One region of the Streptomyces sp. NPDC001093 genome, then DNA from elsewhere that is predicted to be linked to it. Evidence: riboswitches for the same ligand, from Rfam matches in the RefSeq annotation. Region 1 holds a riboswitch; each other region holds the start of a gene.
The links. Region 1 has a riboswitch for cyclic di-AMP ahead of ABT288_RS36765 (transglycosylase SLT domain-containing protein). Riboswitches for the same ligand answer to the same signal wherever they lie in the genome.
Positions count from the first base shown of each region.

Region 2: linked by a shared signal. The riboswitch ahead of ABT288_RS38325 (C40 family peptidase) and the one ahead of ABT288_RS36765 (transglycosylase SLT domain-containing protein) in region 1 are both predicted to bind cyclic di-AMP.
Region 3: linked by a shared signal. The riboswitch ahead of ABT288_RS00040 (M23 family metallopeptidase) and the one ahead of ABT288_RS36765 (transglycosylase SLT domain-containing protein) in region 1 are both predicted to bind cyclic di-AMP.
Region 4: linked by a shared signal. The riboswitch ahead of ABT288_RS16275 (M23 family metallopeptidase) and the one ahead of ABT288_RS36765 (transglycosylase SLT domain-containing protein) in region 1 are both predicted to bind cyclic di-AMP.

Region 1 is NZ_JBEPBF010000107.1:20,084-27,072, reverse strand. It holds gene ABT288_RS36770 (polyprenyl synthetase family protein) at 487-1,497, opposite strand; cyclic di-AMP (ydaO/yuaA leader) riboswitch at 2,063-2,245, shown strand; gene ABT288_RS36765 (transglycosylase SLT domain-containing protein) at 2,251-2,742, shown strand; gene ABT288_RS36760 (HAD family hydrolase) at 2,925-3,737, opposite strand; gene ABT288_RS36755 (FAD-dependent oxidoreductase) at 3,875-5,077, opposite strand; gene ABT288_RS36750 (carboxylate--amine ligase) at 5,125-6,369, opposite strand; gene fahA (fumarylacetoacetase) at 6,675-6,989, shown strand, end outside.
Region 2 is NZ_JBEPBF010000116.1:20,532-27,520, forward strand. It holds gene ABT288_RS38310 (C40 family peptidase) at 1-674, opposite strand, end outside; gene ABT288_RS38315 (hypothetical protein) at 1,104-1,457, shown strand; gene ABT288_RS38320 (tellurite resistance/C4-dicarboxylate transporter family protein) at 1,461-2,405, opposite strand; gene ABT288_RS38325 (C40 family peptidase) at 2,900-4,090, opposite strand; cyclic di-AMP (ydaO/yuaA leader) riboswitch at 4,098-4,269, opposite strand; gene pcrA (DNA helicase PcrA) at 4,532-6,989, shown strand, end outside.
Region 3 is NZ_JBEPBF010000001.1:6,710-13,698, forward strand. It holds gene ABT288_RS00035 (aldo/keto reductase) at 1-701, opposite strand, end outside; gene ABT288_RS00040 (M23 family metallopeptidase) at 772-1,797, opposite strand; cyclic di-AMP (ydaO/yuaA leader) riboswitch at 1,807-1,951, opposite strand; tRNA gene ABT288_RS00045 (tRNA-Met) at 2,237-2,310, shown strand; gene ABT288_RS00050 (dihydrofolate reductase family protein) at 2,390-3,523, opposite strand; gene ABT288_RS00055 (MarR family winged helix-turn-helix transcriptional regulator) at 3,586-4,095, shown strand; gene ABT288_RS00060 (GTP cyclohydrolase II) at 4,211-4,843, shown strand; gene ABT288_RS00065 (response regulator transcription factor) at 4,882-5,526, opposite strand; gene ABT288_RS00070 (sensor histidine kinase) at 5,490-6,989, opposite strand, start outside.
Region 4 is NZ_JBEPBF010000027.1:25,620-32,608, forward strand. It holds gene ABT288_RS16265 (M16 family metallopeptidase) at 1-841, shown strand, start outside; gene ABT288_RS16270 (M16 family metallopeptidase) at 838-2,226, shown strand; cyclic di-AMP (ydaO/yuaA leader) riboswitch at 2,465-2,627, shown strand; gene ABT288_RS16275 (M23 family metallopeptidase) at 2,640-3,383, shown strand; gene ABT288_RS16280 (GntR family transcriptional regulator) at 3,583-4,269, shown strand; gene ABT288_RS16285 (HPr family phosphocarrier protein) at 4,415-4,696, opposite strand; gene ABT288_RS16290 (bifunctional acetate--CoA ligase family protein/GNAT family N-acetyltransferase) at 4,875-6,989, shown strand, end outside.

The sequences.
Region 1 (6,989 bases):
CCGCCATTCTCACCCGAATCGGTGAGGAGTGGTGATTTCCGTGGCTTCCATCTCACCAAATCAGCCATGAGGAAGCGTCAGACCTCGGAGCCAACTCCGCGTACGCCTGCGGTATGACACGCGGGGGCCGCGACTCCGCCGACCCGTAGGGGTCTCACCGGAACGGACGGGGCTTTACGGGCGCGCAGGGGGCGTACGGATGCACGGGCCGGACGGTCGTACCGATGGCGCAGGGCCGTACGGATGGACGGATCCGGGCCGGTCGCACGGCCGAAGGCGCGCGACGCACGGCCGAAGCGCGCCGGATCCGCACGGCCGGAATCGCGGCGCGGCGGGCGGCGGGGCGGGCCGTGGAGTACGGCCGGAAGCGCGGTGCGGCAGACGGCGCAGGCGGCGGGCCGTGACGTACGGCCGACACGCGGCGCGGCGCACAGCCGGAGGCGTGCCGGTCGTACAACCAGAGGCGTGGCGTGGCGGGCGGCCGGGTCAGCCGGCGCGGTGCACCACCGCGTCGCACAGCTCCAGCAGCGCGGCCTTGGCGTCGCACTCCCGCAGCGGCGCCAGCGCGGCGCGGGCCTCCTCCGCGTACCGGACGGTGTCGCGGCGGGCCTGCTCCAGCGCGGGGTGGGCGCGCAGCGCGGCCAGCGCCTCGGCGTGCCGGGCGTCGTCGCTGAGGTCGGAGTCGAGCAGGTCGCACAGCGCGATGTCCTCGGGCAGACCGAGGCGGGCGGCGCGTTCGCGCAGCCGGAGCACGGGCAGGGTCGGGATGCCCTCGCGCAGGTCGGTGCCCGGGGTCTTGCCGGACTCGTGGGAGTCGGAGGCGATGTCCAGGACGTCGTCGGCGAGCTGGAAGGCGACCCCGAGCCGCTCGCCGTACTGGGTGAGCACGTCCACGACGGTCTCGTCGGCGCCGGACATCATCGCGCCGAACCGGCAGGAGACCGCCACCAGCGAGCCCGTCTTGCCTCCGAGCACGTCCAGGTAGTGCTCGACCGGGTCGCGGCCGTCGGAGGGGCCGGCGGTCTCCAGGATCTGGCCCGTGACCAGCCGCTCGAAGGCGAGGGCCTGCACCCGGACCGCCTCGGGGCCCAGGTCGGCGAGGATCTGGGAGGCGCGGGCGAAGAGGAAGTCGCCGGTGAGGACCGCGACGGAGTTGCCCCAGCGGGTGTTGGCGCTGGCCACGCCGCGCCGCACGGCCGCCTCGTCCATGACGTCGTCGTGGTACAGCGTGGCCAGATGGGTCAGCTCCACGACGACGGCCGACGGCACGATGCCCGGCGCGTAGGGGTCGCCGAACTGGGCCGCGAGCATCACGAGCAGCGGCCGGAACCGCTTCCCGCCGGCTCGTACGAGGTGCTGCGCGGCCTCCGTGATGAACGGGACCTCACTCTTGGTGGCCTCGAGCAAGCCTTCCTCGACAGCCGCCAATCCGGCCTGGACATCGGCTTCCAGAGCCTGGTCCCGCACGCTCAGCCCGAACGGCCCGACGACGGTCACGAGGGGTCTCCTGTCTGCTGGTGTCTGCTGGCGATTACACGGTTTGTCGATAGGTCGCTGCCATCACTCAAGTCAGCGTATCCGGTCCTGTTTCGATCACCGATAGCGCCCACCGGTCCAGGCTGGGCGGTATCGGATCACGACCAGTATGTTTTTGATCAAGTGATATGAGCGGACATTCATCGACTTAACAGGAACAGGCACGGTTTGTCGCGAGCCGAGGAGGCGAGCGGAGTAATACCTACGCCCCGGACAACGACAGGCGCCGCGTCGCGGGTTCCACCACCACCCGCCCGACCCACCCAAATCCCCTATGTCTGATTTGAAATACTTTGTTATTTCGTGAGTTGAGTCACGCACGACCTTCGGCGCCGTGGAGCCGTCAGGCCTCCTCTCCCCTTCCCCTGTCGGCGAGTTGAGGGTTGGCAAACGCAAAGGATCAAGTACCCCAAACGGCACAGACCAAGGTCAAATGGTGCGTTGTGTGAATCGAGTACTTGTTCCCGACATGTGCTCTCGCATACGTTCCGGCCGTCGGGCGGACGCCGAATCCTGCCGCCGCCCGCGTAACCCATCGACGAACTCATTCGTACGGCAGGAGCGGGGGACCCAGGTAAGTCCGCCGGACCGGACGGCACACGCCGCACCGGAACGGCTAGGGGTGAAGCCCTGTCTTCGCACGAAGGCAAGGCCGGGCACCTCCCCGCCCGAACCCGACAGCTCACCTCGCAGGCGCCGGAGAGGACTTCCTTCATGCCCGCTGCCGCTCAGCCCCGCCGCACCCGCACCACCCGCCTCGCCCGTGCCTTCGCCGTCGCCGGCACCGGTGCCGCCGTCCTCGCTGTGTCGCTCGTCGGCGCCACCAGCGCCTCCGCGGCCACCGGCACGACCACCAAGACCGCCGCCACCACCGTCGCCGGGTACCCCAACAACCTCGACGGCTGGATCCGCGAGTCCCTCGCGATCATGGCCCAGAAGGGCATCCCGGGCACCTACAACGGCATTTACCGCAACGTCATGCGGGAGTCCTCCGGCAACCCGCGCGCCATCAACCTCTGGGACTCCAACGCCGCCGCGGGCATCCCGTCCAAGGGTCTGCTCCAGGTGATCGACCCGACCTTCAACGCGTACCACGTGGCCGGCACCTCCTTCGACCCCTACGACCCGGTCGCCAACATCACCGCGGCCTGCAACTACGCCGCCGCCCGGTACGGGTCGATCGACAACGTGTTCAGCGCGTACTGACGGTCCCGCCGACCGGCGCGGAATCGGCCGCCCGGCGTGTGCCCACACCTGACGGAGGGGCACGCGCCGGGCGGCCGTCACTCTTCCGGGGACGGCCGTGCACCTGGGACACCCGTGCACCGAGGACGGTCATGTACAGGGCGGGCCGGGGCGCTGGGCACGGTCCTGTACTGATGTGCCGGTCAGTCGGTCGGGAACAGTCTTTCGAGGACGACCGCGATGCCGTCCTGCTCGTTCGACAGGGTGATCTCGTCGGCCGCCGCCTTGAGTTCGGGGTGCGCGTTGGCCATGGCGACTCCGTGTCCGGCCCAGTCGAACATCGGGATGTCGTTGGGCATGTCGCCGAACGCCAGCGCCTCCTCCGCCGCGATCCCGAGCCGCTCGGCGGCCAGCGCGAGACCGGTCGCCTTGGTCACCCCGGACGGCTGGAGCTCCACGGTCCCCGGCCCGGACATGGTGACCGTGGCCAGCGAGCCCACCACCGCGCGTGCGATGGCCGCCAACTCGTCGTCGGACAGTCCGGCGTGGCGCAGCAGCACCTTGCTGATCGGCGCGCACCACAGGTCGTCGCGCCGGCCGACCCGGACCGCGGGCAGGGTCGGGTGCGGCATCCGGTAGCCGGGCTCGATGAGCGTGAGCCCCTCGACCCCGTCCTGGTCGACGGCCGCGTACACCTGCCCCACCTCGGCCTCGATCTTGCCGAGCGCGGTCTCGGCCAGCTCCCGGTCCAGCCGGACCGACCACAGCAGGCGGCCGGTCCCGGCGTCGTAGACCTGTGCGCCCTGCCCGCACACCGCGAGCCCCGTACAGCCGAGGCGTGCCAGCAGCGGCCGTACCCGCGGGGCCGGGCGGCCCGTCACCACCAGGTGCCGGGCGCCGGCCCGCGCCACCCGCGCGAGCGCGGCGAGCGACCGGTCGGAGACGGTGTCGTCGCCGCGCAGCAGCGTTCCGTCCAGGTCGGTGGCGATCAGTGCGTATGCGGGGGTGGCTGCCATGATCAGAGAATACGGATACCGGGCCCCGCCGACTCACCTTGTCGTCCTGCGCACTTACGTACTGGTCCACCCCAAGTAGTGCCGACCGGCTCCTCGTTGATGATTGTTGACGGGGGGCTCAGGCGCGGCCGGCGGCCTCAGCCGTGGGCCGACGCCACGTGTTTCGCCAGGCGTGGGGAGGCGAACTCCGTGCCGCAGACGAAGCGCATCACCGGGCCGTACGACGATGCCGCCGGCAGGCCGGTGAAGTACAGGCCGGGAACGGACGAGACGAAGCCGGGGCCGAGCTTCGGTGTGCCGCGGCTCACCGCGAGCCGGGTGCGCAGCTCATGGCCGAGGAAGTCCATCGCCGCGACGTCGACACGGTAGCCGGTAGCGGCGATGACGTGGTCGGCGGTGAGCCGCTCGATGTGCCCGCCGTGGGTGCGGACGGTGAGGACGGGGCTGCCGTCCGGTGCCTCGGTGCTCACCACTCGCGCCACGTCCTGCACCTGCACCGCGCTCTCGAAGCGCTCGCGCAGCCACCAGGCGCCGAGCGGTCCGAGCACGCGGCGGACCAGGAAGTGGCGGGTGGCCTCGGGCAGATAGCGGTAGGGGTGCGGGTAGTAACTGAACGCCCAGAGCGACCAGGCGCGGCCGAACGGGGACTCGGGGCGCAGCTTCGGCTGCTCCCAGGGCGGCGCGCCGAAGGCGACCCGGCCGCGGCCGCGCGCGACGACACGCACGCGTGCCCCCGCCTCGGCGGCGAGCGCCGCCGTCTCCAGCGCGGACTGGCCGGAGCCGACCACGATGAGCTCCTTGCCGGCGAAACGGCGCAAATCGTGATGCTGGGAGCTGTGCGAGACCGGGCCGGTGGCCGCCGGCCCGTCGGCCGCGGCTCCCGCGAGCTCCGCGGGCAGGTGCGCGAGGCCCGCCAGACCGGTGGCGACGACGACCGCGCGCGCGGTGAACATCTCCCCCGAGTCCAGCTTCAGCTCGAAGCAGCCGCTCTTGTCGCGGTCCACGGAGACGACCCGCACCCGCTCCAGGTCGGGGACCAGCTTCTGCTGGAACCACTCACCGTAGGCGATGAACGTATCCACCGGGATGATGTCCTCGTCGGCCACCAGGCGCCTGATCCCGGCCGCGTCGCAGTAGTCGGCGAGGGTGTGGCCGGGCTGCGGGCAGTCGAAGTTCGAGGCGGCGGGCGTGGACTTCAGGAGCATGCCCTCGGGCATGTGGTCGCTCCAGCTGACCATGGGGTCGCCGAAGACGCGGACGGGGATGCCGCGCGCCCGCAGATGGGCGGCGGTGGACAGGCCGAACGGCCCGGCCCCGATGACTGCAACCGGTCGAGTCACGAAGTCCCTCCCCAGGACATGGTGCGCCACTCTTTGTGTGGCTTTGCCTACTTCGTGGAGGTGCCGCTGCCGCGGCGATTGGTCCGCCACAGCTGATAGAGGTGCTTCGCGCCCGGGCGCACGAAGCGGGCGAGCATCGTGAGGAACGGCAGCGGGTCGTCACCCGCGAGCCAGGCCAGCTCCGTCCCGCTCGCCTTCGCCGGCGCGTGCGGCGTCGTATAGCCGCTGCGGCGGTAGGCGAGGAGGGCGGGGAGGTCGATGTTCTCCACGATGTAGCGGTGGCCGGCGCGCTGTTCCCCCTCCGGAACGGGGCGGCCGGTCAGGTTCAGGTGCATGGCGCGTACGACGTCCACGCCCGACTCGTTCTCGAACAGCCGGAACTGGGCGCCCGTGCGCGGGTTGAAGTCGAGGAGCTTGTACTGTCCGTCGCGCCGGTCGAAGCGCAGGTCGAGGTCGATGATGCCGCTGTAGCCGATCTGTTTGATGAAACGCGCGGCGAGGTCGGTGAGTTCCGGGTTGTCGACGACGTACGCGTTCGCCGTCATGCCGGCGTGCGGCGGCCACGAGCGGACCTTGACACCGGTGAACAGCGCGAGCGGGCTTGCGTCCTGGTCGAAGCAGGCGTGCACGATCCAGTCCTCGGCCTCCTCGCGCGGCAGGTACTCCTGGAGGATCACCCCCGGCCGTTCGCCCCAGTCACGCGCGAGGGTGAGCAGGCCCTCACGGGTGGCGATCCGCGTGGTGCCGTTGACGGCGGGCTGTTTGCGCCGGACGAACGCCTCCCGGTTCTTGGCCACCACCGGAAAGCGGGCCGAGTCCGCGAAGGCGACGATGTCCTCGTACGACTCCGGGAACGCCGACGCGGGGGTCGCGATGCCGTGTTCCAGGCACAGTTCGTGCAAGCCCTGCTTGCTGGCGAGCCGACGCGGCAGCGCGGGGTCGACGCGCGGGAAGAGAAAGGAACCGGCCAGCTCGTCCTGGTGCTCGGCGATCAGTACGGCGGCCTCCTCGTCGGTCGGGACGAGGACGGCGGGGCGGCCGATGCGGCGGCCGATGCGCAGCAGGCCCTCGACCAGGCGGCCCGCGTCCTCCGCGCCGGTCGTCGGCCACACGAAGGCCTTCTTCAGATAGCGGGAGGAGGCCGCGGGCGTGTAGGCGTCCTCGGTGATGGCGTACATGGGCACGCCGAGCCGACCCAGGCTGCGGATCGCGCCGACACCGCCATGGTGCAGCGGATAGTCGCCGAACTTGACGATCAGCCCTGGTACGTCCCGGTCCGCCTCGAACGGCACACCGACGGTGTCTCCGGCCACGGGTCCCCCCACGTGTCCCCCCAACGGAACGGACCCACCCCGTCCGTGTCCCCAAAGGACGCTAAGCCGGAATTGCCGCCTCCGACAAGGCCTATTCGGACATTGCGAACTCTTTAGCCAGGATGCGGGCAACCTTTCGAAGGCCCTGCGACACACACGTTTCGGACACCGTGACGGGTGTCGCAGGAGGCTCTGCCCAAGACACGCATCACGGCCGTAACGTGTGGCGCGACCACATGGAACGAGCGCCATGCACGGCCCGGATGAGAGTGAGGCAGCACCCCATGCCCCCCTTCGACGTCCCCGAGGGCGACCCCTTCGGCCCGCACAACCTTCCCTATGGCGTGTTCTCGCCCTCCGGCAGCACGGAGCGGAGGGTCGGTGTCCGGCTCGGGGACCAGGTCCTCGACGCGGGCGCCGCGGCGGCCGCCCTCGGCTCGCCGCACCACACGCTGCTCGCGCGGCCCACCCTCAACGCACTGCTGGCCGCCGGCCGCCCGGCCTGGACGGAGGTACGGCGCGCCATCACGGCCTGGATCACGGACCCCGCACACCGCGAGGCCGTCGAGCCGCTGTTCCACCCCCTGTCCGAGGTGACC
Region 2 (6,989 bases), on a different contig from region 1:
TCCGAGGCCGAGCGGGAGGCACGTCCCGGTGCGGCGCCGTCACCACCGGTGACCTGGGTCCGCTGCTGCGGAGGGAGCAGCGCCAGCAGCCGCCGGGCCTCGTCCAGCTTGCCGGTGACGGTCCTCTTCCGCCGTTGCAGCTCGGCCTGCCGGGACCGCAGCGACTTCAGCTCGATGCGTGCCGCGCCCCGCAACTGCTCGATCTCCCGCAGCTGTCCGCGTACCCGGGACACCGCAGCGGCCTGCCGGTCACCGGCCCGCTCCACGAACGCGGCGTCGTCCAGGTACCGGTCGGGGTCGCCGGACAGGGCCAGCTGCCAGGCCGGTGCGAAGCCGCCCTCGCGGTACTGCGCCGCCGCGAACGAACCCAGCGCGTTCCGGGCGATGTCGAGCTTCTGCTGTTTGCGGGCGGTCTCGTCCCGCAGCGCGTTCAGCTGCCGCTGCTCCGCGTCAGCCTGCTCCTTCGCGCCGTCGTACTTCTCGGTCGCGGCCTCGGCCTCCTGGTACAGCTTGTCCACCTCGGCCTTCACCTGTGCCGGAGTCAGCCGCGGCTCGGCGTGTCCCGTCCCGTCGAACCCCGTCGCGGTGGCGGCGCCCGCCAGGGCGAGCGTGGCTGCCGTCCGGGCCGTATGGCCGCCCGTCGAACGTTGCCGGGGCTTGCGGTGCGCTGCCACCTGGACCGTCACGTCCTTCCGTACGACTCGCACGACCGAGGGGTCTGTGCGTCCGGCGGCGGCCCGCACAGGGGAAGCAGGCCGCCGCCGGACCCTTCTCGGCGGTGGTGGCCGACGGCCGCCCCTGGCCCGGGCGGCGATGGGGAGCCGGTCACCTGGGGAAGGACGCTAGGCCCGATTGTGACGAGCGTGTAACGCGGTGTACGGAACTGGCTTCGACGGAACGGGATGTGACCGCACGTGACCGCATAGCCGTTCCGGAGTCGTCGGCTTCACGCAGCGTGGTGACCGAAGCGCGGAAAGCGGTACGGACGGGATGCGCACGGTGCTATGGGGCGCATATATGCAAGATCGCCGGCGGGCTCGCCGACCGCTGTGACCGGGGCCGGTGGCAGGGGGCTGTGGGGCCCCTGGTTAGGCTCCGGGCCCATGGACGTACTCATCCATCTCTTCGTCGGCCTGCACATCATCGGCATCGCCGCGCTGCTCGGCGGTTTCCTCACCCAGATGAAGGCGATGGGCCAGGGCACGGCCCGGTTCGTGCCCGGGATGCTGCACGGCGCGCTGACGATGCTGGTCACCGGCGTGGCCCTGGTCGGTCTCAACCAGGCCGACGACCACCATGTCAACACCTTCAAGATCGGCGTCAAGCTGGCGCTGCTGATCGTGATCCTCGGGCTGGTCTACGTCAAGCGCGACGAGGAGAAGATCGACAAAAGCCTGTTCGGAGTGGTCGGCGCGCTGACCATGACGAACATCTTCATCGCCGTCCTGTGGACCTGACGGTCAGCCGTCCCCGCCGCCGGCGCGGGCCGCGCGCACCGCACCGGCGGCGACCGCGAGCCACGCCGCCACCGCAGCCCACAGCAGCACCCGTCCCGGCCGGTCGAGCCACGGGACGCCGAGGGCGGTGCCGACGGGCAGCGCCGCCACCGCCGTCATCCCGATCGGGAACACCGTCGCCCACCGCAGCACGTCGTAGCCGGGCCGGGGCCGTACGACGTACCAGACCAGATCCAGCACGAGCAGTGCCGTCGTCACAGTGCGCAGCGCACCGCGGTCGTCGTCGTTCCACAGGTACATGCCCGCGTCCCCGGCGATGAGCAGGTTCGCCCCGGCCAGCGCCGAGATAGCGAGCGCACCGCCCGCGATCCACTGGTCGCCCGCGCCCTCCAGCACCTGCCGTATGTCGAAGCGGGCCAGCGCCAGGCCGTAGAGCACCAGGCCCAGCCAGAACAGCACCAGGGCGGTGTGCGCGAGCCACGCCGTGCGCTCGGCCGCGGCGAGCGTGGCGCCCAGTACGGCGAGCCCCTCTGTGGCCACACAGCACAGAAACACTGCGCCCGGCATGCGCGGCCTCCAGCGCCGTACGACCATGACCAGCAGCACCGGCCAGAGCAGCGCCGCGAGCGCCAGCAGTGCCTCGGCCAGGGTCTGCCGGCCCAGCGCCGAGACCCGGGTGCCGAGCACCGTGGTCGCGGCCACGGAGGTCAGCGCGCCCAGGCTCTCCGCCTCGGTCACCCAGCGCTCGCGCTCGCCGACCAGCCGCAGGACGAATGCTGCGGCCAGCGCGGCCCAGGCGACGCCCGCCATCGCCAGCACCACCCGTGAGACCGATTCGGCGCCGGTCATGCGCAGCCCCACCGACACCACGCCGGTCGGCATCACGGCGGCCCCGGCCGCGGGGGACCGCTCCGCCCACCAAGCGCGCAGACCTGAGATGCCGGGCATGCGCCCGATGCCAGGCAGCCGCGGCGTCCCTGCCCGTAAGGGCACGCGCGCGTGAAGAGCGAAAACGCCGGTACGCGCGCGTGGCGGCAGGGAGGTCGCACGTGTGCGTGGTGGCAGGGGAGGCCCGCGCGGGCGTGGGGAGGCAGGGGAGCCCCGCGCGGGCGGGGGAGACAGGGGAGGCCGCGCGCGGGCGTGGGGGCGGGCGAGGCCGAGCGTGTCCGGAGGCAGAAGGGCCACGCATGTCCGGCGGCAGGGAACGCGGCAGCGAAGACTGCACCCGGGCATCGGCGCAGGAAAGACCGGCACGCGCGTGCGGGAATCAGCGGTCCGGGTGGCGAGGCTCAGGGCGTCGGCAGGGCGTGCGTGGGCGTGTGGATCCGGCGGCCCCGGGCACGGGAGACCACGACTCCGGCACGCGCGCGTGCACGTGCACTGCGGTGGCACGCGCGCGTGGAGCGGGAGGGGCTGGGCCGCGCCGGTGGTCCGGGTGGCGGTCAGCCCGGTCGGACCACGCTGTGGATGATCGACTCGCCGCCGTAGTAGATCGACTCCTCACGGACGTACGCGCCCGGCTTCGGGGCGTGGATCATCATGCCGTTGCCTATGTAGATGCCGACGTGGCTGATGTCGTCGTAGAAGAAGACCAGATCGCCCGGCCGCGCGTCGGCGAGCGAGACCGTGGTGCCCGCGTTGACCTGGTCGTACGTGGTGCGCGGAAGCGTGACGCCGGCGGCTCTCCAGGCGGCCTGGGTGAGGCCCGAGCAGTCGTAGGAGTCCGGCCCGATGGCGCCCCACACATACGGCTTGCCGATCTGCGCGCGGGCGAAGGCGAGCGCCTTCTCGGCCTTCGTGTCGTACGAGCCGGTCGTCGTGGACCCGGTCGAGCCGGAGCCCGTCGAACCGGATCCGGATCCGGACCCCGTGGGCGATGACGACGAGGAGGACGACGGTGACGACGAGGCGGCCTGCTGCTGAGCCGCCTGCTGCTTCGCCAGCTCGGCCGCCTTGCGCGCCGCCTCCTGCTGCTTCTCCCGCTCGATGGCGGCCAGGCGCGCCTTCTCCTGGGCCGACAGCTGCGACAGCAGCTCGCGCGCCGAGGCCAGCTTCTTCTGGACGGTGGCCTTGGCGGTCTGCAGGTCGTGCTGTGAGTCGGTCAGCGTCTGCAGGCTCTGCGCGGCCTCCCGCCGCTGCTTCATGGTCGCGGCCTGCTCGCCGATGTAGTCGTCGACCGCGCTCTTCTCCCGCGAGGTCAGCCGGTTCATCAGCTGGGTCTGGTCGAAGTAGTCCTGCGGGTCGTTGGCCAGCAGGAAGGTGGCCGTGCCGGGAGCGGCGGCACCGGTGCGGTACTGCGCCGCGGCGAAGGAGCCCAGTTCCTCGCGGGCCTTGTTGAGGCGTGCCGTGCGCCGGGCGACGTCGTCGCGCAGGGCGTCGACGCGGCCCCGCTGTCTGACGGACCGCTCCTTGGCCGCGTCGTACTTCTCGGTCGCCGACTCCGCCTGGCGGTAGAGGTCGTCGACCTTCTTCTCGACCTCCTCCAGGCTCGGCTTGGTGCGATCGGTACTCGGGGCGGCCTCTGCGGTCTGCGAGAGCACGGCCATGGAGGTGAGGGCGGCGGTGGCGAGGGCGGGGGTGCGAAGGCCCGATCCGATGGATCCGCCGGGGCGCGTCTTGCGGTGCGACGCCAAGGGAGGCGACTCCTTCCAATGGGCCGCCTACCGGGTTAGCTGTCGGGTTCGGGCGGTGGTTCGGAAGGGTTGCCCTACGGCGGCGTCCCGGGTGGGAGCCGGCCGATTCACCCCAGAGGTCGGTGGGTCCCCGGCTCCGGGCGCCCTGCGGGGCACACCGGACTCGGCGGAGGCCGTGCGGCCCGGCGAGGTTCGCCGGTAGGGGTCGTACGGCCCGCACGCACGCTAGCCAACTCGTGTGACTCCTGTGAAGGTTGGTGCGTGATATGTCCGATACATTTTCGTGACCTGGGGCAGGTTTCGCTCCTGTGTCATCGGGTGGTTCCGTTGTGTGAGCAGGCGGAGGCTCATTCCGCGGTCACGATCAACTCTCTTCCGGAACCGGCCATGTTCCGGGGACTGCGACCGGTTGTCGGTGGGGCGCCCTAGACTCGGAGAGCGATGAGCAGCCTCTTTGACGACAGCTTCCTGGCGGACCTCCAGGCCCCTCGCGGGCACGAGGAGGAGCCCCCGCCGCCGCCCGACGACGATCACGCTCCGGAGCCGCTTCCGGACGATCTGTTCGGCGGGAAGTTCGACGCGCCGCCGGAGCGGGACGCGTACTACCGCGACGGCGCCCCGCGCCCCGCGATCGACTCGGCGGCGCTGCTGGAAGGGCTGAACGACAACCAGCGGGCCGCGGTCGTGCACGCCGGTTCCCCGCTGCTCATCGTGGCCGGCGCCGGCTCGGGCAAGACCCGCGTGCTCACCCACCGCATCGCCCATCTGCTCGCCGAGCGGCACGTGCACCCGGGCCAGATCCTCGCGATCACCTTCACCAACAAGGCCGCGGGCGAGATGAAGGAGCGTGTCGAGCAGCTCGTCGGCCCGCGCGCGAACGCGATGTGGGTGATGACCTTCCACAGCGCGTGCGTGCGCATCCTGCGCCGCGAGTCGAAGAAGCTCGGCTTCACGTCGTCGTTCTCGATCTACGACGCCGCCGACAGCAAGCGCCTGATGGCCCTGGTCTGCCGCGACCTGGACCTCGACCCCAAGCGCTTCCCGCCGAAGTCGTTCAGCGCCAAGATCAGCAACCTGAAGAACGAGCTGATCGACGAGGAGGACTTCGCCGCCCAGGCCACCGACGGCTTCGAGAAGACCCTCGCCCAGGCCTACGCGCTCTACCAGTCGCGCCTGCGCGAGGCCAACGCGCTCGACTTCGACGACCTGATCATGACGACGGTCAACCTCCTGCGCGCCTTCCCCGACGTCGCCGAGCACTACCGCCGCCGTTTCCGGCACGTCCTCGTCGACGAGTACCAGGACACCAACCACGCCCAGTACGCGCTGGTGCGGGAACTCGTCGGCACGGGGGAGCGCTCCGCCGAGGAGGGCGACACCCCGCCCGGCGGGTACGACCTCCCGCCCGCCGAACTGTGCGTCGTCGGTGACGCGGACCAGTCGATCTACGCCTTCCGGGGCGCGACGATCCGCAACATCCTGCAGTTCGAGGAGGACTACCCGAACGCGACGACGATCCTGCTGGAGCAGAACTACCGCTCCACGCAGACCATCCTGTCCGCCGCCAACGCGGTCATCGAGCGCAACGAGTCCCGCCGCCCGAAGAACCTGTGGACCAACGCCGGGCAGGGCGCGCGGATCACCGGCTACGTCGCCGACACCGAGCACGACGAGGCCCAGTTCGTCTCCGACGAGATAGACCGCCTGGTCGACGCGGGCGAGGCCAAGGCGGGTGACGTCGCCGTCTTCTACCGCACCAACGCCCAGTCCCGTGTCTTCGAAGAGGTCTTCATCCGTGTCGGCCTGCCCTACAAGGTCGTCGGCGGTGTCCGCTTCTACGAGCGCAAGGAGGTCCGGGACGTCCTGGCCTACCTGCGCGTCCTCGCCAACCCCGAGGACTCGGTGCCGCTGCGCCGCATCCTCAACGTGCCCAAGCGCGGCATCGGCGAGCGCGCCGAGGCGATGATCGACGCCCTCGCCCAGCGCGAGAAGGTCAGCTTCCCGCAGGCGCTCAAGCGCGTGGACGAGGCGTACGGCATGGCCGCGCGCTCCACCAACGCCGTCAAGCGGTTCAACACGCTGATGGAGGATCTGCGTACGATCGTCGAGTCCGGCGCGGGCCCCGCGACCGTCCTGGAGGCGGTGCTCGAACGCACCGGCTATCTGGCCGAGTTGCAGGCCTCCACCGACCCGCAGGACGAGACTCGCATCGAGAACCTCCAGGAACTCGCGGCCGTGGCCCGGGAGTTCGAGCAGGAGCGCGGCGAAGGCGAGGCCACTTCGCTGGCCGACTTCCTGGAGCAGGTGGCGCTGGTCGCCGACTCCGACCAGATCCCCGACGAGGACGAGGAAGGCTCCGGCGTCATCACCCTGATGACCCTGCACACCGCCAAGGGCCTGGAGTTCCCCGTCGTCTTCCTGACCGGCATGGAGGACGGCGTCTTCCCGCACATGCGCGCCCTCGGCCAGACCAAGGAGCTGGAGGAGGAGCGGCGCCTGGCGTACGTCGGCATCACACGCGCGCGGGAGCGGCTCTACCTCACGCGGTCGACGATGCGCAGCGCCTGGGGCCAGCCGTCGTACAACCCGCCCTCCCGCTTCCTGGAGGAGATCCCGGCCACCCATGTGGACTGGAAGCGGACGGGAGCGACGGCGCCGGTGTCCTCCGGCCCGGCCTCCGGGATCGCGGCCTCGCTGTCCTCGAGCCGCTCGCGCTCCTCGGCGTCGGGCGCGTCCGGGTTCGCCACCCGGCGGACCACGGAGAAGCCGGTGGTCGCGCTGGCCGTCGGGGACCGGGTCACCCACGACCAGTTCGGGCTCGGCACGGTCGTCGGTGTGAAGGGCACGGGCGCGAACGCGGAGGCCACGATCGACTTCGGCGACACCAAGCCGAAGCGGC
Region 3 (6,989 bases), on a different contig from region 1:
CCCGCGCGGGCGCTGTCGACCTTGGTGCCGGGGCGGTACTTGCCGGTCAGGAAGCCTGCGGCGAGGGAGAAGTACGGCACGGCGGACAGGCCCTCCTTGGCGGCCAGGTCCTGCAGCGGGCCCTCGTAGGTGTCGCGGGAGACGAGGTTGTAGTGGGGCTGGAGGGCGACGTAGCGGGCCAGACCCTCGCGGTCGGAGACCTCGAGCGAGGCCTTGAGGCGCTCGGGGCTGATGTTGGAGGCGGCGATGTGGCGGACCTTGCCCGCCTTCACCAGCTCGTCCAGCGCGCCGATGATCTCCTCGACCGGGATCTCGGGCTTGTCGAAGTGGGTGTAGTAGAGGTCGATGTAGTCGGTGTCCAGGCGGCGCAGGGAGGCGTCGGCGGCGGCCTTGATGTTGGCGGCGGACAGGCCCTGGAACTCGGGGTGCTGGCTGACCTTGGTGGCGATGACGACGCGGTCGCGGTTGCCGCGGGCCTTGACCCACTTGCCGATGATCGTCTCGGACTCGCCGCCCCGGTGGCCCTCGATCCACGCCGTGTAGGAGTCGGCGGTGTCGATGAAGTTGCCGCCGACCGCCGTGTAGGCGTCGAGGACGGCGAAGGAGGTGTCCTCGTCGGCGGTCCAGCCGAAGACGTTGCCGCCGAGGCAGAGCGGGAAGACCTGGAGGTCGGAGGAGCCGAGTGTGCGCAGAGAGGTCATGCTCTGTGCCAACGCCGGCGGTGGATGACCGCATTCCACCACCGGCGTCAGGATCGCCCGAACGGAGGCGTCAGGGGGTGAGGCCCTTGTCCCGCAGCCACGGCGCCGGGTCGATGGCGGTCGCCTGGCCGTTCGGGTGGACCTCCAGGTGCAGGTGCGGGCCGGTGACGTTGCCGGTGGCGCCGACGCGGCCGATGACCTGGCCGGTGGAGACCTTCTGCCCGACGGAGACGTTGATCGAGGACTGGTGGCAGAACCACAGCTCGGTGCCGTCGTCCAGGGTGATGACGGTGCGGTAGCCGTAGGCGCCCGCCCAGCCGGCCTGGGTGACCGTGCCGCTGTGGACGGCCTTGATGAGGGTGCCGGTGGGGGCGGCGAAGTCGAGGCCGGTGTGGTAGCCGGAGGACCACATCGCGCCGGGCTGCCCGAAGGTTCCGGTGATCGTGTACGAGACGACCGGCAGCGTGTACTCCTTGGCCAGCTCGGCCAGCCGCTTGGCCTCGGCGGCCTGCTTGGCGTCGGCCTCCGCCTTCGCCTTGGCGTCGGCGGCCTCGGCGGCGGCGGCCTGCTCCGCCTTGGCGGCCGCGGCGGCGGTCTGCTTGTCGGCCGCGGCGATCGCGGCGACGGTGGCCTTGCTGTCGGCCTTGTTCTGCTGCTGCTCGGCCTGGGCCATGATCCGGTTGCGCAGGGCCTCGCCGGCGTTGCCGCCGCCGGCGCTGTCGGTGGTCACACCGACCTTGCTGAGGCCGGTGGCGGTGGCCTGGGGCGTGTCGGAGGAGCCGCCGAAGATGTGCTCGACGGAGTTCAGGTCCGGCAGGGATATGGAGACCGGCGGCTTGCCGGTGTTGGCGCTGGCCATGCCGCCCGCGCCGACCGCGGCCATCACGCCGACGCCGAGGACGGTGGAGCTGCGCGCGAAGCCGCCGCGCTGCTTGGCGACGCGGTGCCGGCCACGGACCGGGGAGACGGAGTCCTCGGTGGGGTTCCACTCCTCCCAGGGCCCCTCCTCGGCGCGGTAGGCGCCGTAGCCGAAGGTCTCCGGCTGGGCTTGCGGGGGCACGAACGGGGCTTCTGGGGCGGGCCGGTTGGACGCCACTCGGGCGTACTCCTTTCCTTCCTCCGCCTACCGGGTTAGCTGACGGGTTCGGAGCAGGAAGGTCTCCTACGCGCGTATACCGGCCGGTATCCGCGCGATTCACCCCAAGGTGGTGGTTCCCCGGCTCCCTTGCGGGATTAGGCGCGTGCGCACGGAGCCGCCTCTTGTGGCGGCTGGGACGACCGCGCTGCGTTATCGAACGTTAATAGACCTGCGAGTCACTTTCCAAGCCGTTCGGCTTGATCATTAACCTTTTCCGAGCGGGACTTACCGGCCAGGAGTGCGGCAAATGGGGCGAGTTGGCCGCCGCTCAGGAGTCTCGGCGTTTTTGATGGTGACTCAGATGTTATGCGGAGGGCGTCCGTCCGGTCACTGTGGGTGAAGACGATCAGGTGGCGCCGGGCGGCACACCGGGTGGTGTACAGTAGAGACACAACGACGCGGGGTGGAGCAGCTCGGTAGCTCGCTGGGCTCATAACCCAGAGGTCGCAGGTTCAAATCCTGTCCCCGCTACTGAAGGCTCAGGGCCGGAATCCATGGGATTCCGGCCCTGAGTGCTTTCCGCCCCTGTACGGGACGGGCCGGGGCGGGCTCACCCCAGCAGATGCCCGTTCGGCGCCTTGGCGGGGCCCTCCAGCTCGGGCAGGACGACCACCTCCGCGCCCGCCTTCGCCAGGACGCCGCTCCCGTCGGCCGCGTCCACGAACGTGTCCGGCTCCCGCCAGGCCGTGACCACCCTGCGCACCCCCGCCCGAAGGATCAGCTCGGCACAGGGCGCGGGCCGCGAGGCCCGCCGGGCGCAGGGCTCCAGGCTGCTGTACACCGTGGCGCCGGCCAGCCGCGGATCCGCCGGGTCGAGCTTGGCGAGGGCGGCCTCCTCCGCATGGACCACTGGGTCGTCTCCCTCGCGCGAGTGACCCCGCGCGAGCTCCGTACCGTCGGCCGCGACCACCACCGCCCCCACACTGAACGCGGTCCGCGAGGGCGGACACAGCGCGGCCAGCTCGCAGGCGGTGCGCAGCCAGTGACGGTCGGCGGCGGTGGCGACGGCACCCGTGCCGGGGGCCGTGGGCTCGTAGCGCATGAGAACAACGTCCTCGATCCGGCGGGTCTCGGTCAGGCGCAGCCGGCCGGCCTGGTAGCCGCCGGGGCCGAACAGGCGGGGCGCGGCCGGGTCGCCGACGAACAGCGGCGCGAGGACCAGCTGGAGCTCGTCGGCGAGCCCCAGCTGGAGCAGCTGGGTGTGGACCGTGCCGCCGCCCTCGACCATCAGCCGTCCGACCCCGCGCACGTCGTGCAGGTGGGACAGCAGGGCCCGCCAGTCGAGGCCGGGGCCGAGCGGGACGACGTCGGCGGTGCCGCCGACGCGGCGGACGGCCCGCTCGGCGCCCTCGTCGGTCGTGTAGACGAGTTTGTCGCCGCCGGTGTGCCAGAAGTTGGCATCGGGGTCGAGGTCGCCGGTGGCGGTGACGGTCACCTTCAGCGGGTACTCCGGCCGGCCCGCCCGCACCCGCGCCGCGCGGCGCTCGGCGGAGTTGACCAGCAGTCGCGGGTTGTCGGCGCGGATCGTGCCGGCGCCGATCAGGATGGCGTCGACGGAGGCCCGTACCGCGTCGACCCGGTCGAAGTCGGCCGGGCTGGACAGCAGGAGCCGGTCGGGGCCGGTGTCGTCCAGGTAGCCGTCGAGAGAGACGGCGGCGGACAGCAGCACGTACGGGTACGACATCGGCGCGGTCTCCCTGCGAGGCGAGTCTTGGTTCAAGTTTGAAACAAACTTACACTGGCGGCATGACGACCCGCTGGCTCAGCCCCGAGGAGCAGCGCGCCTGGCGCGCGTACATGGCCGCGACGCACCTTCTGGAGGACGCGATCGACCGACAGCTCCAGCAGGACGCCGGCATGCCGCACCTGTTCTACTCCGTGCTGGCCAACCTGTCCGAGGCGCCCGACCGGCGGCTGCGGATGACCGACCTCGCCGAGTCGCTGAAGATCACGCGCAGCAGGCTGACGTACGCGGTGACCCGCCTTGAGCGGGACGGGCTGGTACGGCGGGAGGACTGCCGATGGGACAAGCGCAGCAGCATCGCCGTACTGACGGACGAGGGGATGGCCGCACTGGAGCGCACGGCGCCCGGGCATGTCGAGACCGTGCGCGCCACCCTGTTCGACCGGCTCACTCCGGAGCAGGTGCGGCAGCTGGAGGAGATCTGCACGGGGATCGCGCGCGGGCTGCAGGGCGGCGACGCCGAGTCCGGGACGGAGGACGTGCCCTGGCGGCGCCGTTCGTCCTGTTCGTGATTCCCGCCGTTCGTGATTCCTGATTGCTTTAAGTTTGAAACATGGGGTAGGGTCCGTGCGAAGCGCTGCTTCAAATCTGAAGCACCTGCACCTGTCCGCACCCGGAGGGACCCGCATGCCCGACATCCCCGCCGCCACGCCGCGCGCCCGCGTCCGGGTACCGCTGCGCTTCCACGACGGCTACGGCGTCGACGCCGAACTCGTCACCTTCCACGGCCTGGCCGACGGCCAGGAGCATGTCGCCGTCGTCCTCGGCGACCCCGCCCCCGGCACCGTCCCACTGGTGCGCCTGCACTCCGAGTGCCTGACCGGCGACGTCTTCGGTTCGGCCCGCTGCGACTGCGGACCCCAGCTGCGCGAGGCGGTCGAGCGCATCGCCGACCGCGGCGGAGTCCTGCTCTACCTCCGCCAGGAGGGCCGCGGCATCGGCCTCTACAACAAGCTCGACGCCTACGCCCTCCAGGACCAGGGCCTCGACACCTACGAGGCGAACGCCGCGCTCGGCCTGCCGGAGGACGCCCGCGACTACACGGCCGCCGCGCAGATGCTCGCCGCCCTCGGCATCGGGGAGCTGGACCTGCTGTCCAACAACCCCGACAAGGCCGAGCAGTTGCGGGAACTGGACGTGGTCGTACGGGACCGGGTGCCGACCGGTGTCTTCACCACCGCCCACAACGTCCGCTACCTGCGCGCGAAGGTCCTCCAGACCCGGCACACGCTGCCGCTCGCGGAACTGAGCGTGAGCTGAGCCCGGCGGGTCGGCCGGACCACGACCGATCACCGCACTCAGCGGTTGAGGTACGCCAGCACGGCGAGGACGCGCCGGTTGTCGTCGTCGGAGGGCTGCAGGCCGAGCCGCGTGAAGATCGAGGCCGTGTGCTTGGACACCGATCGCTCGGTGATCACCAGGTGCTGGGCGATGGCAGCGTTGGAACGCCCCTCCGCCATCAGCGCGAGCACCTCCCGCTCGCGCGGGCTCAGTGCGGCCACGGCGCCGTCCGCGGAGTTGTGGGCCAGCAGACGGGCGATCACCTCGGGATCCATCGCGGTGCCGCCCGCCGCCACGCGTCGCACCGCGTCGATGAACTGGGCGCCGTCCATCACCCGGTCCTTCAGCAGGTACCCCGTGCCGCCCTGTCCGGCGGCCAGCAACTCGCGGGCGTAGAGCTGCTCGACGTACTGGGAGAGGACCAGGACCGGAAGCCCGGGGGTGAGCCGCCGGGCCTCCAGTGCGGCGCGCAGGCCCTCGTCGGTGAAGGTCGGTGGCAGTCGTACGTCCACGATCGCCGCCTGGGGGCTCTCCGCCGCCACCGCGGCCAGCAGGTCGGGGCCGTTGTCCACGGCCGCCGCCACCTCGAATCCGTGTGCCTCCAGCAGGCGCGTCAGGCCGTCCCTCAGGAGGAAGAGGTCTTCGGCGATGACAACGCGCACGGGATCTCCATGTTCACGATGGTCGGACCGCCGGGCGGGCTGCTGACGGCGAGTACTCCGTCGAAGGCGGCGAGGCGGCGCTCGACACCGTGCAGCCCCGTGCCGGCCGCGGGATCGGCCCCACCCCGGCCGTCGTCGGTGACGGTGATCCGCAGCGTACCCGTGGCCGCACCGCCGTCATGGCCGATCTCGATCCATATCTGCCGGGCCTCCGCGTGCTTGGTCACATTGGCCAGCAGTTCGCTCACCGTGAAGTAGGCCGCCGACTCCACCGGAGCGGGCGCCCGGCCCGGCAGGTCCGAGGTGAAGTGCAGCCGGTACGGCAGGTCGAGGGCGAGTGCGTGCACCGCGTCGGCCAGGCCCCGGTCGGCCAGTACCGGCGGGTGGATGCCCCGGATCAGGTCACGCAGTTCCGCCAGCGCCCGCGCCGAGGACTCCTTGACCTCGGCCAGCATGCTCCGCGCCGCCTCGGGGTCGGTGGCCAGCAGGTGTTCCGCCGTGTCCAGGGCCATACCCATGGCCACCAGCCGGGCCTGCGCGCCGTCGTGCAGATCGCGCTCGATCCGGCGCATCTCGGCCGCCCCGGCGTCGAGGGTGTCGGACCGGGTCTGCGCCAGGTGGCCGACGCGCTGCGCCAGTTCCTCCTGCCGGCTGGGACCCAGCAGATGGCGGGCCGACCTGCCGTACGCCGCCATCAGCCGGGGCGCGGCCCACAGCACGAGCGGCAGCAACGTCACCAACGCCGTCGTCACCGTGAGGAGTACCAGGAACACATGCACGTTGGGGGGCTGCAGCGAGGCGGAACCGAGGAACGTGCCGAGCAGCTGCGCCGCGACGTAGACGGGGAGGGCGACCAGCGCGGCGAGGACACAGCCCACGCCCCCGGTGAAGGAGGTCCACAGCAGGTCCCGCCAGGTCGCCGGGTCGGTCAGGATCCACCGTGTCCACAGCCGGGTTCGCCCCCACAGCGATCGTCCGCCGGTGGCGGGCGCGGCACGGTACGGCACCGGGACGGGCACCCCGCTCCACGAACCCGCCATCCTCCGGTGCAGCCCGGCCACCCAGCGCATGCCCAGCAGGCTGCAGGGGAGCAGCGGCACGCTGAGCCACACGACGCCGTGGTCGCCGCCGGGCAGCGGCCCGTGACGGACCGCCAGGGCGGCCAGCGTCAGGACCGGCGGGACCAGCAGCGCCGCCCAGCCCTTCCCGAAGACGCCCTCGCCGGCCCGGCCCGCCTCACCACCGCGGACGAGCCGGCGCGCCCCCAGCACCGCGCAGGGAAGCAGAGCGAGGAGTGTCAGCAGCCAGAAGTGGTACCTGTCCTTGCCGGCGCCGCTCGTCATCGCGGAGGCCGGCGGTTGCCACGCCCGGATCACCAGGTCGACCACAAGCAGTCCGGGGACGGCCAGCAGGGCCGCGGCCCCGACCAGGCTGACGCCCCAGACCGCGCCCAGTCGGACCGT
Region 4 (6,989 bases), on a different contig from region 1:
GGCCACCCTGGAGGACGCCCGCCAGTTCTTCCGCACCTACTACGCGCCGAACAACGCGGTGCTCTCCGTGGTCGGCGACATCGATCCCCGGCAGACCCTCGCCTGGATCGAGAAGTACTTCGGGTCGATCCCCTCCCACGACGGCAAGCCCGCCCCCCGCGACGGCTCCCTGCCGGAGGTCATCGGCGAGCAGAAGCGCGAGGTCGTCGTCGAGGAGGTCCCGGCGCGCGCCCTGATGGCCGCCTACCGCCTCCCGCACGACGGCACGCGCGCGTGCGACGCCGCCGACCTCGCCCTGACCGTCCTCGGCGGCGGCGAGTCCTCCCGCCTCTACAACCGGCTCGTGCGCCGCGACCGCACGGCCGTCGCGGCCGGCTTCGGCCTGCTGCGGCTCGCCGGCGCGCCCTCCATGGGCTGGCTGGACGTGAAGACCTCCGGTGACGTCGAGGTGCCGGTCATCGAGACCGCCATCGACGAGGAGCTGGCCCGGTTCGCCGAGGAGGGCCCCACGCCCGAGGAAATGGAGCGCGCCCAGGCCCAGTTGGAGCGCGAGTGGCTGGACCGGCTCGGCACGGTCGCCGGCCGCGCCGACGAACTGTGCCGGTACGCCGTCCTGTTCGGTGACCCGCAGCTCGCCCTCACCGCCGTCAAGCGCGTCCTGGAGGTGACCCCCGAGGAGGTCCAGGCGGTCGCCCAGGCCCGCCTGCGCCCCGACAACCGCGCGGTTCTGGTCTACGAGCCGAAGTCCCCGGAGAAGGCCCCGGACGCCGACGTCCCCGAGGACCCGGAGCAGGAAGCCACCGTAGAGGCCGGTAACGAGAACGAGGAGACGGCCAAGTGACCCAGCTCGCCACCATGGACTTCCACCCCCAGCCGCAGCCCGGCGAGGCCAAGCCGTGGGCGTTCCCGGCGCCCGAGCGCAGCGCGCTCGACAACGGCCTGACCGTGCTGCGCTGCCACCGCCCCGGCCAGCAGGTCGTCGCCGTCGAGGTGCTGCTCGACGCGCCCCTGGACGCCGAGCCGGCCGGTCTGGACGGCGTCGCCACGATCATGGCGCGGGCCTTCTCCGAGGGCACCGACAAGCACTCCGCCGAGGAGTTCGCCGCCGAGCTGGAGCGCGCGGGCGCCACGCTCGACGCGCACGCCGACCACCCCGGCGTCCGGCTCAGCCTGGAGGTCCCGGCCTCCCGCCTGGCCAAGGGCCTCGGCCTGCTCGCCGACGCGCTGCGCGCGCCCGCGTTCGCCGACAGCGAGGTGGAGCGGCTGGTCCGCAACCGCCTGGACGAGATCCCGCACGAGCTGGCCAACCCCTCCCGCAGGGCCGCGAAGGAGCTCTCCAAGGAGCTGTTCCCGGTGGCCGCGCGCATGTCGCGCCCGCGCCAGGGCACCGAGGAGACGGTCGAGAAGATCGACGCCGCCGCCGTACGCGCCTTCCACGGCCGGCACGTACGCCCGGCCACCGCCACCGCGGTCGTCGTCGGCGACCTCACCGGCGTCGACCTGGACGCGCTGCTCCTCGACACCCTGGGCGCCTGGACGGGCACCCCGGGCGAGCCGCGGCCCGTGCCGCCGGTGACCGCCGACGACACCGGACGCGTGGTCATCGTGGACCGGCCCGGCGCCGTGCAGACGCAGTTGCTCATCGGCCGCGTCGGCCCCGACCGGCACGACCGTGTGTGGCCCGCCCAGGTGCTCGGCACCTACTGCCTCGGCGGCACCCTCACCTCCCGCCTGGACCGCGTCCTGCGCGAGGAGAAGGGCTACACCTACGGTGTGCGCGCGTTCGGCCAGGTCCTCAGGTCCGCGCCGGACGGCACGGGCGCGTCGATGCTCGCCATCAGCGGCTCCGTGGACACCCCCAACACCGGCCCGGCGCTGGAGGACCTGTGGAAGGTGCTGCGCACCCTCGCCGCGGACGGGCTGACCGACGCCGAGCGGGACGTGGCGGTGCAGAACCTCGTCGGGGTGGCGCCGCTGAAGTACGAGACCGCGGCCGCCGTCGCGAGCACGCTGGCCGACCAGGTCGAGCAGTACCTGCCCGACGACTTCCAGGCGACGCTGTATCAGCAGCTGGCCGCGACGGGCACGGTGGAGGCCACGGCGGCCGTCGTGAACGCCTTCCCGGTGGACCGTCTGGTGACCGTCCTCGTCGGTGACGCCGCCCAGATCAAGGCACCGGTGGAGGCGCTGGGGATCGGTGAAGTGACCGTGGTGGCGGCCGAGTAGTCCCCGTAGGGACGGCTGCTGAGTGACGGCACACGCGCGTGGGGCCCTGACGACCGACTCGTCGTCAGGGCCCCTGCTGTTCCACTCCCTTCTCCAGATGCCCGATTTGAGACGGAGGTTGCCTGTCTGCCCTGTGGGATGCGCTACAAAGGCCCGGATCGGTTTGGGGTTCGAAGCAGGCTTCCGTAGCGTCGTCCGGGCTGTTCGTCGGTAGGCAGTGCGCCGCACCCGCGGCACCGGACAGCCATCGCCGAGTCCCCGTACGGCGCGAGCCAGGGGAGCCGGGGACCCACGCAGTCCCTGGGGTGAATCGGGCGCCCGCGCCAGCGCGAGGGAGTCCGTAGGAGACCTTCCTGCTCCGAACCCGTCAGCTAACCCGGTAGGCGAGAGGGAAGGAAAGGACCAGCCACTCCATGGCGTTCATGTGCGCCACCGGGAAGCACCGCAAGCCCGGCCGGGTCAAGCGCACCACCGCTCAGGCGGCAGGCGTCGCGGCCCTCACCACCACCGGTGTCATCGGCACCCTCGCCGCCTCCCCGGCGCTCGCCGCCGAGAACACGGTGGAGCAGACCGGCCTCACGCCCGTCCTCGCCGTGAGCGACGACGTCGCCGAGCACATCGACGCACAGGCCACCGCGCAGCAGCGGGCCGCCGAGCAGAAGGCGGCCGAGGAGGCCGCGGCCAGGAAGGCGAAGGAGGAGCGCGAGGCCAGGGCCCGCGCCGCCCGGGAGGCCGAGCGCGAGCGCCTGAACGCCTTCGTCGCCCCGATAGCCGACTCCTACGTCTCCACCGGCTACCAGGCCAGCAGCTCCCTGTGGTCCTCCGGCCGCCACACGGGCATAGACTTCCACGCCGCCAGTGGCACCCCGGTCCACGCGGTCGGCTCCGGCACGGTCGTCTCCACCGGCTGGGGCGGCGCGTACGGCAACCAGATCGTGATCAGGATGGCCGACGGCATGTACACCCAGTACGGCCATCTGTCGTCCATCGGCGTCTCGGTGGGCCAGCAGGTCACCCCGGGCCGGCAGATCGGCCTGTCCGGCGCGACCGGCAACACCACGGGCCCGCACCTGCACTTCGAGGCCCGTACGACCCCCGACTACGGCTCGGACGTCGACCCCGTCGCCTACCTCCGCAAGCACGGCGTGAACGTCTGACGCCTCGTCGCACTGCATGCGAAGCCCCGGCTCACCGAGCCGGGGCTTTCGCCGTCTTTTCACGGGCGCCACCCGATCCGCTGACCAAAAAATATCCATGGATTCCGGCCCGCCGTCGGAAATTCCGGCTCATTGGAATAGAGTCACGGAACAGGCGTCCATCGTCGACGTTTCACGGGGATTAAGGCGGAGGTCGGTCATGCGTATTCCGGCGCACTCGGTGTGCACGGCCATCCGGGACGACATCGTCGCGGGTGTCTACGAGCGCGGCGGCCGGCTGACCGAGGAAGTCCTGGCCCGCCGCTACGGCGTCTCGCGCGTCCCCGTCCGCGAGGCTCTGCGCACCCTGGAGGCCGAGGGCTTCGTGGTGACCCGCCGGCACGCGGGCGCGTGCGTGGCCGAGCCGACCGAGCAGGAGGCCGCCGACCTGCTGGAGATGCGCCTGCTGCTGGAGCCGCTCGGGGCCGCCCGGGCCGCGCAGCGGCGCACCGAGGCCCATCTGAAGGTGCTGCGTGGCCTCGTCAGGCTGGGCCAGGAGCGGGCCCGCAGCGGCAACAGCGGCGACCTGCGCTCGCTGGGCGGCTGGTTCCACGAGACGCTCGCCCAGGCCTCGGGCAGCCCCTCGCTGACGGCGATGCTCAGCCAGCTGCGGCACAAGATCTCCTGGATGTACGCGGTGGAGGCGCCGTCGAGCCCGGTGGAGTACTGGGCGGAGCACGGCGCCATCGTCGACGCGGTGGCGCGCGGCGACGGCGAGCGCGCGCGGGCGGTCACGGCGCTGCACACCGAGCGCGCGACCGCCGCGCACCGGCTGCGTTTTTCCGGGGGCGCCGAGCGTGTGAGGACTTCGCAACATGCCGTAAACATGTCGGGCCTTCGGCATTAACACGGGCGCCGTATACAAAGAAGAGGTATTCGGTCGCGAAGTATTTCCGCTGCCTCAATTCCGGTGTGCGCGCAATGAGCCCGGAAACACAGAGCCGCGCCGCCCGAAAAGGCGGCGCGGCTCCGCTGTATCAGTGCGCTGGTGTTCAGACCGTCTCGGGCAGTTCCTCGAGGCCCTCGGAGACCAGCTTGGCCAGACGGTCCAGGGCGGCGTCGGCGCCCTCGGCGTCGGAGGCGAGGACGATCTCCTCGCCGCCCTGGGCGCCCAGGCCCAGGACAGCCAGCATGGAGGCCGCGTTGACGGGGTTGCCGTCAGCCTTGGCGATCGTCACCGGGACGCCTGCGGCCGTGGCGGCTCGGACGAAGATGGAGGCGGGACGGGCGTGGAGGCCCTCGGCCCAGCCGACGTTGACGCGGCGCTCAGCCATGTGTTGCTGCCCTTCAGTCTTCAGGGTTGTCTAGACCAGTTTCCCATATCGCGAAGCGTGCCCGGAGCGGACCTTCGTCCGCTCCGCCGTGGCGCCGGAACCGCGGCCTCGGTTCCGGCTTCCGTCCTCCACAGACTGCCCCGCGCCGTTGTCGGACGCGAGCCGTACTCTGGGGCCCATGCAGACCTCGGCGGACCGGCAGGACCGGCACCAATACCCCGCCCACTGGGAGGCGGACGTGGTGCTGCGCGACGGGGGTACCGCGCGCATCAGGCCCATCACCGTTGATGACGCCGACCGCCTGGTCAGCTTCTACGAGCAGGTCTCGGACGAGTCGAAGTACTACCGCTTCTTCGCGCCGTACCCCAGGCTCTCCGCCAAGGACGTCCACCGCTTCACGCACCACGACTTTGTGGACCGGGTGGGACTCGCGGCCACCATCGGCGGCGAGTTCATCGCCACCGTACGCTACGACCGCATCGGCGCGGACGGCATGCCCGCCTCCGCCCCCGCCGACGAGGCCGAGGTCGCCTTCCTGGTGCAGGACGCCCACCAGGGCCGCGGGGTCGCCTCCGCGCTGCTGGAGCACATCGCGGCGGTCGCCCGCGAGCGCGGCATCCGTCGCTTCGCCGCCGAGGTGCTGCCCGCCAACACCAAGATGATCAAGGTATTCACGGACGCCGGCTACACCCAGCAGCGCAGCTTCGAGGACGGCGTCGTCCGCCTGGAGTTCGACCTCGAACCCACCGACCGCTCCCTCGCCGTGCAGCGCGCGCGGGAGCAGCGCGCCGAGGCCCGCTCGGTACGGCGGCTGCTCATGCCCGGCTCGGTCGCGGTCGTCGGCGTCGGCCGCGCCCCCGGCGGCGTCGGCCGCAGCGTCCTCGGCAACATCCGGGACGTCGGCTACGGCGGCCGGCTGCACGCCGTGAACAAGGCCTTCCCCGAGGACCTGGAGAAGGTCGACGGCGTGCCGGCGCACCGGCGCGTGCGGGACATCGGCGGTCCGGTGGACCTCGCCGTGGTCGCCGTACCGGCCGAGCACGTGCCCGCCGTCGTCACCGAGTGCGGGGAACACGGGGTGCAAGGGCTCGTCGTGCTCTCCGCCGGGTACGCCGAGAGCGGGCCCGAGGGGCGCGAGCGGCAGCGGGCCCTCGTCCAGCAGGCACGCGCGTACGGCATGCGGCTCATCGGCCCGAACGCCTTCGGGATCATCAACACCGCGCCGGACGTGCGCCTCAACGCCTCCCTCGCCCCGGAGATGCCCCGGCCCGGCCGCATCGGGATGTTCGCCCAGTCCGGCGCCATCGGCATCGCCCTGCTGTCCCGGCTGCACCGGCGCGGGGGAGGGGTCACCGGGGTCACCGGCGTGTCCACCTTCGTGTCCGCCGGCAACCGCGCGGACGTCTCCGGCAACGACGTCCTCCAGTACTGGTACGACGACCCCGAGACCGACGTCGCCCTCATGTACCTGGAGTCCATCGGCAACCCGCGCAAGTTCACCCGCCTCGCGCGCCGGACGGCGGCGGCCAAGCCGCTGGTCGTGGTGCAGGGCGTCGGTTCCGCGCCGCAGGGGCACACGGTGCGGGCCACCCGGCTGCCGCACGCCACCGTCTCCGCCCTGCTGCGGCAGGCCGGGGTGATCCGGGTCGACACGATCACCGAGCTGGTCGACGCGGGGCTGCTGCTCGCCCGGCAGCCGCTGCCGGCGGGGCCGAGGGTGGCGATCCTGGGGAACTCCGAGTCACTGGGGGTGCTGACGTACGACCGGTGCGTGGCGGAGGGCCTGCGGCCCTCGCGTCCGCTGGACCTGACGACCGGGGCGACGGCGGAGGACTTCCACCGGGCGCTGGGCGCCGCGCTGGCCGACGAGACCTGCGACTCCGTCGTGGTGACGGCGATCCCCGCGATCGGGGAAGCCTCGCCGGGGGAGGCGGAGCTGGCCGAGGCGCTGAGGTCGGCCGCGGCTGCCGTTCCGGGGAAGCCGGTGCTGGTGGTGCATGTGGAGCTCGGGGGGCTCGCGGAGGCGTTGTCGGCCGCGGCGAGCACCGCACCACAGGCCGCTGACACGGCACCCGGCGCGGAGGGCGGTGCCCCCCCGTTCCGCCGCCCTGTGGAACGACCGCCCACCGCGCCGACGGTCCCTCCGGAAGGCACCCACCTCATCCCCGCCTATCCCGCAGCCGAGCGGGCCGTTCGCGCCCTCGCCGAAGCGGTCCGGTACGGGCAGTGGCGGCGGGAGGCCATGGACCCCGGGAAGGTACCGGAGTACGACGACATCGACGAGAAGGGGGCC